One region of the Desulfosediminicola sp. genome, then DNA from elsewhere that is predicted to be linked to it. Evidence: riboswitches for the same ligand, from Rfam matches in the RefSeq annotation. Region 1 holds a riboswitch; each other region holds the start of a gene.

The links. A riboswitch is a leader RNA that binds a small molecule or an ion and turns the genes downstream of it on or off. The one in region 1 is predicted to bind cobalamin.
Region 2: it holds a riboswitch for cobalamin, as region 1 does, so the genes downstream of both, ACN5NT_RS08960 (FecCD family ABC transporter permease) here and trpD (anthranilate phosphoribosyltransferase) in region 1, are expected to answer to the same signal.
Region 3: it holds a riboswitch for cobalamin, as region 1 does, so the genes downstream of both, ACN5NT_RS19980 (sodium:solute symporter family protein) here and trpD (anthranilate phosphoribosyltransferase) in region 1, are expected to answer to the same signal.

Annotation. Positions count from the first base shown of each region.
Region 1 is NZ_JBLXGE010000002.1:171,005-175,220, forward strand. Features, by position in the region: gene ACN5NT_RS03660 (PFL family protein) at 1-343, shown strand, start outside; gene ACN5NT_RS03665 (universal stress protein) at 642-1,070, shown strand; gene ACN5NT_RS03670 (iron-sulfur cluster assembly scaffold protein) at 1,159-1,539, opposite strand; cobalamin riboswitch at 1,663-1,931, shown strand; gene trpD (anthranilate phosphoribosyltransferase) at 2,171-3,283, shown strand; gene ACN5NT_RS03680 (hypothetical protein) at 3,283-3,489, shown strand; gene cobT (nicotinate-nucleotide--dimethylbenzimidazole phosphoribosyltransferase) at 3,491-4,216, shown strand, end outside.
Region 2 is NZ_JBLXGE010000004.1:298,417-302,632, reverse strand. Features, by position in the region: gene sppA (signal peptide peptidase SppA) at 1-593, shown strand, start outside; gene ACN5NT_RS08965 (hypothetical protein) at 682-1,653, shown strand; cobalamin riboswitch at 2,077-2,282, shown strand; gene ACN5NT_RS08960 (FecCD family ABC transporter permease) at 2,511-3,551, shown strand; gene ACN5NT_RS08955 (ABC transporter ATP-binding protein) at 3,544-4,216, shown strand, end outside.
Region 3 is NZ_JBLXGE010000014.1:101,730-105,945, reverse strand. Features, by position in the region: gene ACN5NT_RS19980 (sodium:solute symporter family protein) at 1-1,559, opposite strand, end outside; cobalamin riboswitch at 1,696-1,913, opposite strand; gene ACN5NT_RS19975 (ABC transporter substrate-binding protein) at 2,337-3,464, shown strand; gene ACN5NT_RS19970 (ATP-binding protein) at 3,461-4,216, shown strand, end outside.

The DNA of each region.
Region 1 (4,216 bases):
GCTTGCCGATGCGGTCGGCGAGGGCGCACTCTGTATGGAAAAACTTGAGGCCATGACCTGCGTCTGCTCTGTTGGTCTTGATATGGTGCCCATTCCCGGGTCAACTGATGCCGACACCATCTCCGCCATTATCGCCGATGAAATGGCACTCGGCATGATCAACAACAAGACCACCGCAGCCCGCCTCATCCCTGTCCCCGGCATGGAAGCTGGTGATCATGTCAGCTTCGGCGGCCTGTTTGGAGCCAGCCCGATCATGGAGTTGCGCAATACCGGTAAGTCTTCCCGATTCATCGGTTGGGGCGGCCGTATTCCGGCCCCCATCCACAGCTTCAAAAACTAATTGAAGCACCACACGATTTGCCCACCCTGGCAAGAACTTCTAACCAGGGTCAGATAATCGGCAGGTACAAAACAGAATATTTTGTACCTGCCGATTATTGCACATTCTTTCCTCCCGGCTGCAGCCCCTTCTGGGGTTTGACATCCTCTCCCCCCCTCCAATACAATAAAAGAAAAGAATGAGCACAGTTCATGATGCTGCTCACGATCTGCATCCGGTTCCAGCTGTTTGCACGACCGGCTCCCCACTTCAGGCAGCAACCGTACCGCAACGGTCCTATCACCAAGGAGGCCCCGCAATGAAAAAATTCACCAAGATCCTGCTCCCCGTCGATGGTTCCAAAACATCCCGAACTGCCAAAGAGCATGCCATCGCCCTAGCCACGGCAATGGAGGCCGAAATCGTGCTGGTGTACATTACCGGGCTTATTCCTGCCATTATCACCGGTAAACCACGCGAAGAAGCTATTAACGCCCAGAAGGAAGAGGCGGATACCGTTCTCAAACCGTATCGCAACTACCTCAACGATCACAGAATTACCTATAACGAAGTCATCAGCTCTGCCTTTCACCCCGGTGATGAGATTTGCAAAATTGCCAATAACGAAGGATGTGATCTGATAGTCATGGGCTCAAGGGGACTGAGTGACATTGAGGGTCTTTTTCTGGGCAGTGTCACCCATCGGGTACTATCCCGCTGCGACATCCCGGTAATGGTCGTTCGCTAACTGAAGTCATTCGTCACCATTAAAAAAAAGAACACATTCCCATCTGAGAGGACTGGCTGCCGTATTTCTATCGCTCCTGCCGCGACCCTTATTGCCGTCTTTTACCGGTATAATCATTCAAGCTGTGATAAAAGGCGCCGACAGCCAGTTCTGCACAATGATGATGGTCAGCTGGAAGTGTTTTCAGGTACTCAATAATTTTTTCCGGCGTAATCTCCCAGCATTCACTTAACTGGCACCCCTCTGCCAGATAGCTGATAGTATTGGCGCAGGCAAATGTATTCAGACAGCCGTTTATTTGAAAAGTGAGCCCCTCGACACGCTCGTTCTCCACCAAAAGATAAAATTCTACAGTATCACCACAATCCCCGGTCCTGGTGCCGAAACCGTCAGGCGCTTCCATCACACCATAACGATCATAGCTGTACGCCATTATGATAAACTCATCTGAGTAGTCATCCAGAGACATCGTCAACCCTCCTGTAAAAAAATTCCCCTGCCCCTTGCTTTAAAAAACGCACCATAGCGCACGGAGATGCTCTTTTGCAACAATCCCCAAAAGATATCTTGTTGCCAGCACTGCCAGGCACAGGTATATAGAAAGCTAGCGGGTGCGTCCGGGCCTGATTACCAGTCAGGCACCGGGGATAATAGGAAAGCCGGTGCAAATCCGGCACAAGCCAGTCATTGCTGTAAGCGGAGTCTGCTGCGGCTGGGCAACGAACCGTTTTTTTCACCAGTTACCGGTCAATGTCCATGCCCTGAACTATTCGGCTGATCACTGGAGCTTATGCTCTGGGAAGGTGGCCGCAACAGGTTAATCCGTAAGTCAGAAAGCCTGCCCGCAGGCGATATGTTCATGTCGCCTTCAGAGTTCCACTGGAGTTCTCTGTATTGCCTGACAGATCCCGCCGAGGCATTTTTTTTTTAATGCAGCGGCAGGGCTTGCAGGAGATACAGAGAGAGGACCCACCTGCTTTGCCAGAATCCGCTATGAGGTCCCTCCTCTCATCCCTGCCAGGCTGATACTGCAGAGCTGTCCCGGGCTGCATCACACCTCGGTCAGTATTTTTTTACAACCTTCAGCCGGACAAAATCTCATGGACATTGATAACAACCAGAAATTCGGGGGACTCATCAGTCAGCTTATTAACAAGACCGACCTGAGCGAAGCTCAATCCTATGAAGCCTTCTGCATGGTACTCAACAACGAGGTAACCGAGATGCAGCAGGGCGCCTTTCTCGCAGCCCTCACCTCCAAAGGTGAATCCGCTCCCGAGGTTGCCGGTGGATGGCGAGCGATTTACGACCTCGACACCACTAAAACTCACCTGCGTTGTGCTGACGAGGTCGTTGACAATTGCGGTACCGGCATGGACAGTTTTAAGACTTTCAATATCTCCACTGCCGCCTCAATTATCGCCGCTGCCGGTGGCGTAAAGGTTGCCCGTCACGGCGCCCGGGCCATTTCCTCCACCTGCGGAACAGTGGACATTGCTGAAAGTCTCGGGGTCGATGTCGAATGCAGTGTCGATATTGTCGCTAACTCCATCGAGACCACAGGGCTTGGCCTGTTTAACGGTATGAGCCCGCAGGTTCACCCCCTGGCATTGGGGAGAATACTCTCACAGATTCGCTTCGGTTCACCATTAAATATCGCAGCCTCCCTGGCTAATCCCGCCCTGCCCAGATATGGAGTGCGCGGTGTCTACTCCCGTGAATTACTGATGCCTGTCGCCAGGGTGATGGACTCCATCGGCTATCTTGACGCAATGGTCATGTACGGCTCAATTGAGGGAAGTGATAAGGGGATGGACGAGGCGTCCGTCTGCGGCACTACCTACGGAGTCCGTCTGCATGGAGGTACGCTCACAGAATTCAGTTTCACCCCAGAGGATTGTGGCCTGATACAACATCAGCCTGAAGAACTTGCTCCCGAGACAGATCGTCAGGAAGCAGCAAAACAGATGCTCGCGCTGCTTGCCGGTCAGATAAACGGGGCGAAACGCGACGCAATCCTCTTAAACAGCGCCTGTATTTTCCACCTGCGTGGCCTCTGTACCACCATGAAAGAGGGTGTCAAAATGGCCGATGCCATCCTTACCAGCGGCAAGGCTCTTCAGCTTTTGCATGAGTGGGTACGAGCCCAAAGCAGTGACCGGGAGGCCAGCCTTTCCCGTCTTGAGAAACTGAAAAGCGAGGTTCTCAACTGATGAAGCTATTGGTCCTTAAAGAAGCCGACCGCTACTTCCGCTTCAGGCAGGAGAACATTGAAATCTGCAAGATGAGCAAAGCCAGTGTCTATCCCCCTGAGCAGTATCAGCTGGTTGTAGAGAACCTGAAACAGCTACATGAAAATGGTTATCCGGATGCCAGGATTATGCAGCTAACCATTACCGAAACCGAATACACTCCCTGACATGCAACAGCGAATTCAACTCACCGCGATACAACAGCTTTCCTCGACAAGCGTCAACCCCAAGCAGCTTGACCAACCGACTGAGGGCCACATCCGGCTCAAGGTGCTCTATTGCGCCATCTGTCGCACAGATGCCAAGATGTGGAAAAGTGGTCATCGCGATCTGAAACTGCCGAGAGTACTCGGTCATGAAGTGGCGGCGATCAATGAAAGCAGCGGTGAGTTGTTTACCATCTGGCCGGGCCAGGCCTGTTGGAAATGCAGCTATTGCCTCAACGGACGAGATAACCTCTGTGAAGAGATGAAAATCATCGGGTTTCACTCTGACGGGGGGTTCAGCAGTTGGCTTGATGTTCCCAACCGTTCACTCATACCGGCAGAAGGCATACAAGATCCCAGACTGTTGGTCTTTACCGAACCCATCGCCTGTGTTCTCCATTGCCTGGCAACGCTCAACATCTCAGGCCGGGAACGTGTCATTATTTATGGCGGTGGAACCGTAGGACTCCTCACCGCCCTGGCCTGCCAGGTCCGGGGTTGCATGGTTACTGTTATCGAACAAAGTGAAGAGAAGATAGCGAAAACGACACCATTCACCTCCACCCACCAAATTGCCGTGGTGAAAGATACCGTGGATAGCGATTTTGATCTGGCCATCAACTGTTGTGACAGCCCGATCGCCTGCGCACTTTGCATCACCAAGTTGAAAAAAGGCGGCAAACTTGGT
Region 2 (4,216 bases), on a different contig from region 1:
ATCAGATCTGGGCTTCTCCCACAACTCTCACCGGCTCAATCGGTATTTTCGGCGCCATACCGACCTTCGAAGATACTCTTGCCGAAATTGGTGTATACAGTGACGGCGTCGGCACCACCAGCCTCTCAGCTGGTCTGAACGTAACCCAGCCGCTGCCGGAGAACCTCAGGCGATCAATCCAGCTTACTGTTGAAAACGGCTATGAAAGGTTTCTCTCTATTGTGGAGAATGGCCGTGGAATTGAGCAGGATCGAATGGAACTCATTGCCGAAGGGCGTGTTTTTTCAGGCATGAAGGCAAAGGAAATCGATCTGGTCGACGAGCTTGGCGGCCTCTCAGACGCTGTCGTCGCTGCGGCAGAGCTTGCCGGTTTGGACGATTATTCGACAGTTTACATTAAAAGAGAGATATCTGTTCGTGACAAACTCATCAAACAGCTGACCAATGCGACTATTTCTGTTTTTCCTGACTTTTTTGCGTCGTCTTCTCTGGTAAACATCTATCGAAAGATGCAGCATCAGGTCAGAGATCTCCTGATCATGAATGATCCCAATGGCATTTATGCCGACTCAATGTTACAACTACCCGAATAGAACACACTGTGTTGTCAAGGTACTGAATAACCAGACTGTTCTTCGGTAACTCGGCTATTTATTTTTTTTTTAGTTACGGATCATCCATATGGAGATAACACCGGAATTCTTTGTCATGCTGTGGGGTCAGCTCTGCTGGCCCCTGATTCGACTTCTTATTTTCATTTCCATAGGTCTCATCGTCGCCAATTTGATCGAAGCCCTTAATTGGACCCGATGGATAGCCTCACTCGCCAGACCTCTTGTCCGGCTTGGCAACATGTCGAATACTGCAGGAGCTTCATTTTCAATGGCAATATTTTCAGGTGTTGCAGCAAACACCCTGCTTGCCGAAGCATATGACAAAAAACAGCTTTCCAGAAAAGAACTGATTCTCGCCAACCTGTTCAACAGCCTGCCGACCTACTTTGTTCATTTGCCGACCATATTTTTCATCACCGTTCCACTTATCCACGGTGCCGCTTTCATTTATATAAGCATCACATTAGGCGCAGCGGTACTTCGCACAGGTTTAATTGTGGTTATCAGCCGGCTCATTCTGCCGAAGCCTGACATATCGGCCTCTCCACACGAAACAACTGAGAATAAGGGCATTGACTGGCAGGGGGCGTGGCAAAAAAGCTGGAAACGCTTTAAGCGACGTATCCGCAAAATCATCAAGTTCACGGTACCGATCTATATCATTATATTTATAGTACATCGCATCGGATATTTTCGTGAACTCGAAGAGCTTGCAGCCGGGTACCTCGCTTGGATTCCGTGGCTTTCCCCGCAGGCTATGGGGATCATCACCCTGCACCTTGCAGCTGAACTGACCGCCGGTCTGGCCGCTGCCGGAGCGTTGCTGCAGCAAGGAGCATTATCTCAAAGAGAAATCATACTCGCCTTACTGGTAGGCAATATCCTGTCGTCACCCCTGAGGGCATTTCGCCATCAATTCCCGTATTATGCCGGTATCTTTAAACCCAGGGTAGCCGCACAACTTATCGTATGCAGCCAGTCTTTTCGGGTGATCAGTCTTATCATGGTAGGCCTCATCTACTACTACCTGACCTTATAAAAAGAAAAAAGCCGGGACAGCTCAACACGTTGCCCCGGCTTTTTCAATTCTTCCGACCAGGTTGAATTGATGTTATGCGTACTACTGGGCCTGACCTTACTCTGCAAGAAGTTTCATCTCGTGCCACTCCCAGCCGAAGTTCGACACGGACTATCTCTCATAGCGTCTTCCAAGCCTGCAAACTTTGACGTTACTTCCGCCAACCCCAGTTTTGCCGTCTACGTCGTGTGACAGATCGGTCTTATCCATGATATACCTCCCTGGCACTATACAATTGCGAATTATCCCCATCACTGATGGTGTTCAATCATCGGACAAAACGTCAAACAAAAAATCATGTATAGCTGAAAAACTTCAATATACTCAGAATTTATAATCAATCCTCCCTTTTTGACACTTGACATCCCCTTTCTATCTGGGTAACGAATAACTATACATTCAGGTGCTCATAATAAGGAAATGCATACGCCTTTGAGCTGAAAAGGGAACTTCGTGAAAATCGAAGACGGGCCCGCCGCTGTAACCGGTGACAACCCCCGGAACTATGCCACTGTCCATTACAGGATGGGAAGGCCTGGGGAGAGGATGATCCGGGAGTCAGAAGACCTGCCTGAAAATATGCTGGAGTAAATCGCGGACAGATTTTTCCAGCACATCGATTTCGGATAACCAGGGCTATCCCGGATCACTGTTAGAGTGATTCGGGATTTTTTTTTGTTTTTTTCGCACTTGCCGAATACTACTGCCTGCACTTTCTTCAGTATATGCTGGTGTGTTAATAGCTTAAATGAGCATTCCCCCGGTTCCCCGAAATTTTGTTTGCTGTCCGGATTTTGCTTTTTATTTTAAGGAGAGTAATGCGCGGCAAGGCAAAACTACTTTTTGGCTCACTGATAACTGTACTCGTTGCTGTAATTATCACTGCAACCGGTATGGGCTATATCAACATATCTGCAGCCGATGTTATCACAACACTCTGGCAGACGCTTTTCGATCAACCAGGGCTCAGTGATGCAGCTGTAAATACCACCAACTCTGTCATCATCATGGATGTACGGTTGCCGCGCATACTCGTTGCGGCCCTTGTCGGAGGAGGCCTCGCCCTTGCCGGAGGTATATTTCAGGCAATACTGCTTAACCCTCTGGCCGACCCGTATACTCTCGGCATTTCATCCGGTGCGGCATTTGGTGCTTCTACAGCCTTTATACTATCGATTATCGGCATATCCCTGCCTGTCTCATATTTCGTTCCCTTTTTTGCATTTATTGGAGCTGTTACAACACTTGGAGCGGTGTTTTATCTTTCTTCGGACGATCCGCAACTTTCCTCAAATACCCTTATCCTTTCGGGCGTTATTGTAGCAGCAATACTCTCAGCGGGAATCGGTTTTATAAAATACATGGCTGACGAAGAGGTGGGTGTTATCATTTTCTGGTTGATGGGCTCATTTATCGGTAAATCATGGCACGATGCAGGACTTCTTTTACTGATTCTAGCTCCATGTCTGCTCTTTTGTTGCTACTATGCCAGGGATCTCAATATTATGGCGCTCGGCACCACCACCGCTGACACTCTCGGAGTGGATAGTGCCAAAATCCGCAGGCAACTCCTGATAAGTGCTTCTCTTATTACCGCGATCTGTGTCGCTGTATCTGGTGTCATCGGCTTTGTCGGCCTCATTGTTCCCCATATGCTTCGAATGATAACAGGGCCTGATAACAGGATTCTTTTACCTGCGTCATTTCTTGCCGGTTCCATCCTGCTGCTGGTCGCGGACACCGTTACCCGCGCAATTCTTCCCCACGAAATACCAATCGGCGTCTTGACTGCGCTTATCGGTGGCCCCTTCTTCTGTTACATCTTCAGAAAACGCCAGCTTGGGAGGGGATATGCCTGAAAACAGTTCCATCGTCTACCAGGTATCCGATTGCTATTACCAATACCGCAATCACCCCTGCCTTTCACGGCTTAATTTTCAGTTAAAAAAGGGGAAAATGTATGGGCTTATCGGTCCCAACGGCAGCGGAAAAACTACACTCATCAACCTGTTAAACGGCAGCCGACAGCCAACCCGAGGCAAGGTGCAGCTGCGTGGAACTGTAGTCCACCGCCTGCCAAAACTTGATCTTGCTAAAGTACTTTCATTTGTACCCCAGAACGTGGCGCTTCATTTTGAATACTCCGTCTTTGAAGTGGTAATGATGGGCCGACACCCGTTTATTGACAGGTTCGGCACACCTTCGCAAAAAGATATCGACCTGGTTATGGAAGCCATTAAGACACTTGACATTTACCAACTCCGTAACCGAATGGTAACCAGGCTTTCAGGTGGCGAAAGGCAAAGAGTACTGGTGGCACGGGCGCTTGCCCAGAACACCGAAGTCCTTGTACTTGATGAACCCACAGCAAGCCTCGATGTCCGGCATTCCATAGATATTATGCAGGCACTTCGGGAAAGAGTAGACCATGACTCGATAACTGTAGTTGGAGCTATCCATGACCTCGATCTCGCTGCTGCCTACTGTGATGAGCTTATTGTTATGGAAAATGGGCAAATAGCAG
Region 3 (4,216 bases), on a different contig from region 1:
CGGGGGAAGACCGGCTCAGGGAAATTGTTTTGAGGTGCTGCTGCTGCCAATACTTTACCCTCATCGGCAAAAAATGGTGCCAGCCTGAATGTCGGCGAAGGAGCGGTAACGAGAGATACGCTAAAATAAACGAGCCCACTGACAGCCATGGCGACTATAACGCCATGTCCCATCAGGATTGGATGCACAGCCTCAAGTGCGGGTGGCGCGCCGGGCAGGGTGTTGAACAGATCATAGGCTACAAAAGCGCACTGACTTAAAAAGCCGGTACACATGGAAGCCCCCGCTCCTGCTGCGGTTCCTCCTTTCCAGTACATACCTCCCATCAACGCGAAAAAATACGAGGCACTGGCTATGAAGGTGGCGATATGGATGGCGTCGATAATCGAGTCAATCAGAAAAGAGCCAATGGTGGCGCAGGCGATGATAAGGAGCACACTCAGCCTGTTGACCAGCATCATTTCACTCATCGATGCTGCGGGATGGAAGAGTCGTTGATATATATCACGGGCCACGCATGAGGCACCAGACGCAGCAAAAGTGTCGGCGCAGGACATGGCAGCAGCAGCAAGCGCTACAGCGCAGAGGGCCACGATAATATCTGAATAGTTCTGACTGACGATGAAATGCAAAAGAGCAGGCTCTGCCTGGGCCATTCCCATGGGAAAGCCGGCCGCGGCAATATCAGGATAGATGTTTCTCAGGCCCAGAGCTATGAAGGCACAGCCTCCGAAAACAAGAGTGACCAATAAAGAGCCGAAGAGCATGCCGTTGCGTGCTGACCGGGAGTCTCTTGCTGCCCATACTTTCTGCCAGGGGTCTTGTTCAGTTATCCAGCCGGGGATGATGGCAACGCTAAAGATGAGTACCATAGGCAAACCGATTGAGAGTGGGTTCCACCAGTCCGCACCTGTGGTTGTAACCATGGTAGATATCGCCTGGCTGCTGGTTTCAGCGCCATTGCCCATGACCAGGACCGAGAAAATCAGCACGAAGAATGACAGGCAGAGAAATTGCACAGTATCGGAGGCAATGACCGCAGACAGGCCACCCAGAGTAACATAGACCGCGACGGATAATCCTACTATCAATGCAGCCTGCAGGTTGGATATGCCATAAAAGATTTGCAGCACCATGGCAAAGCCCTTGATGTCGGCCACGGCAAAGAGGATCATTACCACGATGATGATCATAGCCACAGGAGTGCGGATAAATGAACCATAGCGGATTTCCAGCAGTTCGGGCTGGGTCATGGCTGGGATTGATCTGATCTTTTTGACCAGAAGAGCGATAATCAGGAGTGCGATAATATTTGGGGCCACAAATCCCCAGACAGAGCCCATGCCAAGAAGGATAAAAAAGCCGATAACCGCCAGCATGGCTCCGGCGGTCAGCCAGGATGCGGCTGCGGAAAAACCAATGGAGAACGTTCCGGCGCTCTTGCCGGCCAATAGAAAATCCCTCACGGTTTTTTGCCTCCGGTTAAAGTAGTAACCCGTGGCGATGAGGAAAAAAATGTAGGCTCCAAAAAGAACCAGAAATATCGAATAGCTGCTCATACTCCCTCCCGGCAACCGAGGGCGACGCTCAATACTGTTATCAGACGCCGCGATGCTGTTGCCAATCTGGTGCCGGAGGGAGATAGAAAAATCCCCGAACCGACAAGTGTCAGCCCGGGGATTTACCATCTCTCCGAGAACAATAGGCTTGGTTGGCAGATATTCTGACTCGTGGATCACCCTACTTACCGCACCTTCCCGTACCGTTTATCCGATTTCAACCTGAAATTACAGTACAGTGGTATATGCGGTGTTCGTCCTCACTCACAGCGGCGGGTCCGTTCCGGAATTACACCGGATTCCCTGCGGGAATCGATCAATGGTTGATCAGATACCCGGATCATTTAAAGATCACCAGCAAGCATTTGTTGTGTTTGTTGCTAAGCCCTTGATTCCAATATTTATGAATCAGGAAAAAGGCCAATTCGCCTTGCAGAAATAGTGTATATACAAAAAATAGTCAAGCCGGTTCATTGCCTGATATGTTAAAGGATTAATTGAACTATTCAGAAGTTTACGACATCTTTTGTATAGACTCAGTTGGGATATTGGAAAACGGTAATGTCATTTTTTTTAGAAAAAGTTGTGTTTTCAGTTGATTGGTAGAGTGTCGTCAGCTGGTGACGATAAGGGGAAAGGGACTATTTTTCTGTTGTTGCCTGCTGGGGAGTAGTTTACATTCAGCTTCTGTTCGTCTATAAAAACAGCGACATCAGTCTGATGTGGCAATGGTTTCGTGTAGGTAGGCTTCTCTTTTATTTAAATGAGTAGAGCGTTATGGTATCTGTGCATGAACGTAAAGTGTTGTCAGAATTAAGAAAAGTTGCAAATAAAAGTTTGGTGTGTTCCCTCTGGGTGCTGGTACTTCTTTTGCCGCACGAGGGGAGCGCTCAACTCTCAGCATCTTCTCCGGCGATAAAGAAACTCTTCATCGTTCACAGTTATGAAGCAGGGCACCTCTGCGGTCAGCCCCAGCATGACGGTGCGATAGCAGGCCTGGCCAGATCAGGCTGGATTGTTGATGAGAATCTGGCTGTGCGCACCTATTATATGGATACCAAGCGCACCAATAATAGCCCCGCTCTTATTCAACAGCAGGCAATACTGGCTATTCAGGAAATAGAGCAATATCAGCCTGATGTTGTCCTTACCCTTGATGATAACGCGTTTAAAACCATTGCTCTTTCATCTGGGATGAAAAACCAGACCTTTGTCTTCAGCGGGATGAACGCTCAGCCGGAAGAATATAACTCCCAATATACCTTTATGAGTAGCCGCGAAAACCCCGGTGGCAGGATTACCGGTGTGTATGAAAAGCTTCATTTCTTTGAAGCGGTGCGAGTGATGTCGATCATGCATGAATATAACAAGATTCTGGTGTTGGAGGACCTTTCGCCGACAGGTAAGGCTATTTCCCGGCAGGTTGATCTTGAGTTGTCCTTGCCTGGGCAACAGTCGGTGTCAAATGTGGTCGACAAGGTGGCCAGAACAAAAGTTCATTCCTGGGAAGAGTTTCAGGAAATTATTGCCCAGGCAAACGATGACCCGGAGATTGGCGCCATATACCTGGGCACACTGTTACTCCACGATAGTTCCGGAGAGACCTATACTGCAGAGGAAATTATCAGTTATTATATATCCCATTCTACAAAGCCTGCCATAGGCTTGAATTATGCCTTCATCAAGCAGGGACTGTATGGTGGTGCGACCGTCGATTTTTTTGCCATGGGCCAGCTTGCGGGGGAGAAAGTTGCGAGAATTCTGAGCGGCGCGGAAGCCGGTACGCTGCCCATCGAAGATGCACCAAGAGTGGCGCTGGTCTTCAACCTTCAACGGGCTGAATCACTTGGTTTGGAAATTCCTTCAGATATCCTGCTGGCGGCGGACGAGGTATTCAGAAAGTGATACGAGAATTGCAAGCCTCTGGATTGGGCTCCAGAAAAGCCTCAACCCTGGTCACATTGACAATTATCGGTCTGGTAATCGTCTCTATTATTGCTGTCTACGGGATTCTGTATTTCAGCTTTGCAAAAAGTCTCACCAGAGAGTTCGAAGACCGGGTTGCTGCAGAGTCAGGCAAGGCAGGGCTGGCTGTCGATAATCGCCTCAACAGGGTCAAGACCCGTTTAAAAGCTCTGTCGCTTGATAATACTGTGCGCGTAACCCTGATGCTTGGAGCCACCAAACAGCTGGATGAGTATCTGCGTGAAGTCTACTCATATGATAATGATCTTCATTTTGTTGTTCAGGACAATGACGGCAATACCTACAGGGCCTTTGAGGAAAACTACTGTGCTGTACCCTTTAAAAAAGTTTTTACTAAACCTCCCGGCAGCTTCGGTATTGTAGATATTCTGGAAAAGGGCGAGGTGCTCATAAGCTATCATCTTCCGGTGATGCGACAGGGGAAAAAAATTGGTGCTGCGGCAGCGGTGTATCATCTGCAACGAGATAGTTTTCTTAAAAATATCATCCAGAATCTGAAGAGCCAGCAATTGGTCATGGTGAGAGACGGTGTGGTCTGGGATGCCCTGAATGGCGAGGTCACTGACTTCACAGTTCAGTCGATGCAGGGGGCAGAGAACTTCATCGGGGCACATTATCTCGATGATGGTGACCATGTTGCGATGTCGATCAGTCAATTGCCGGGGCTGTTT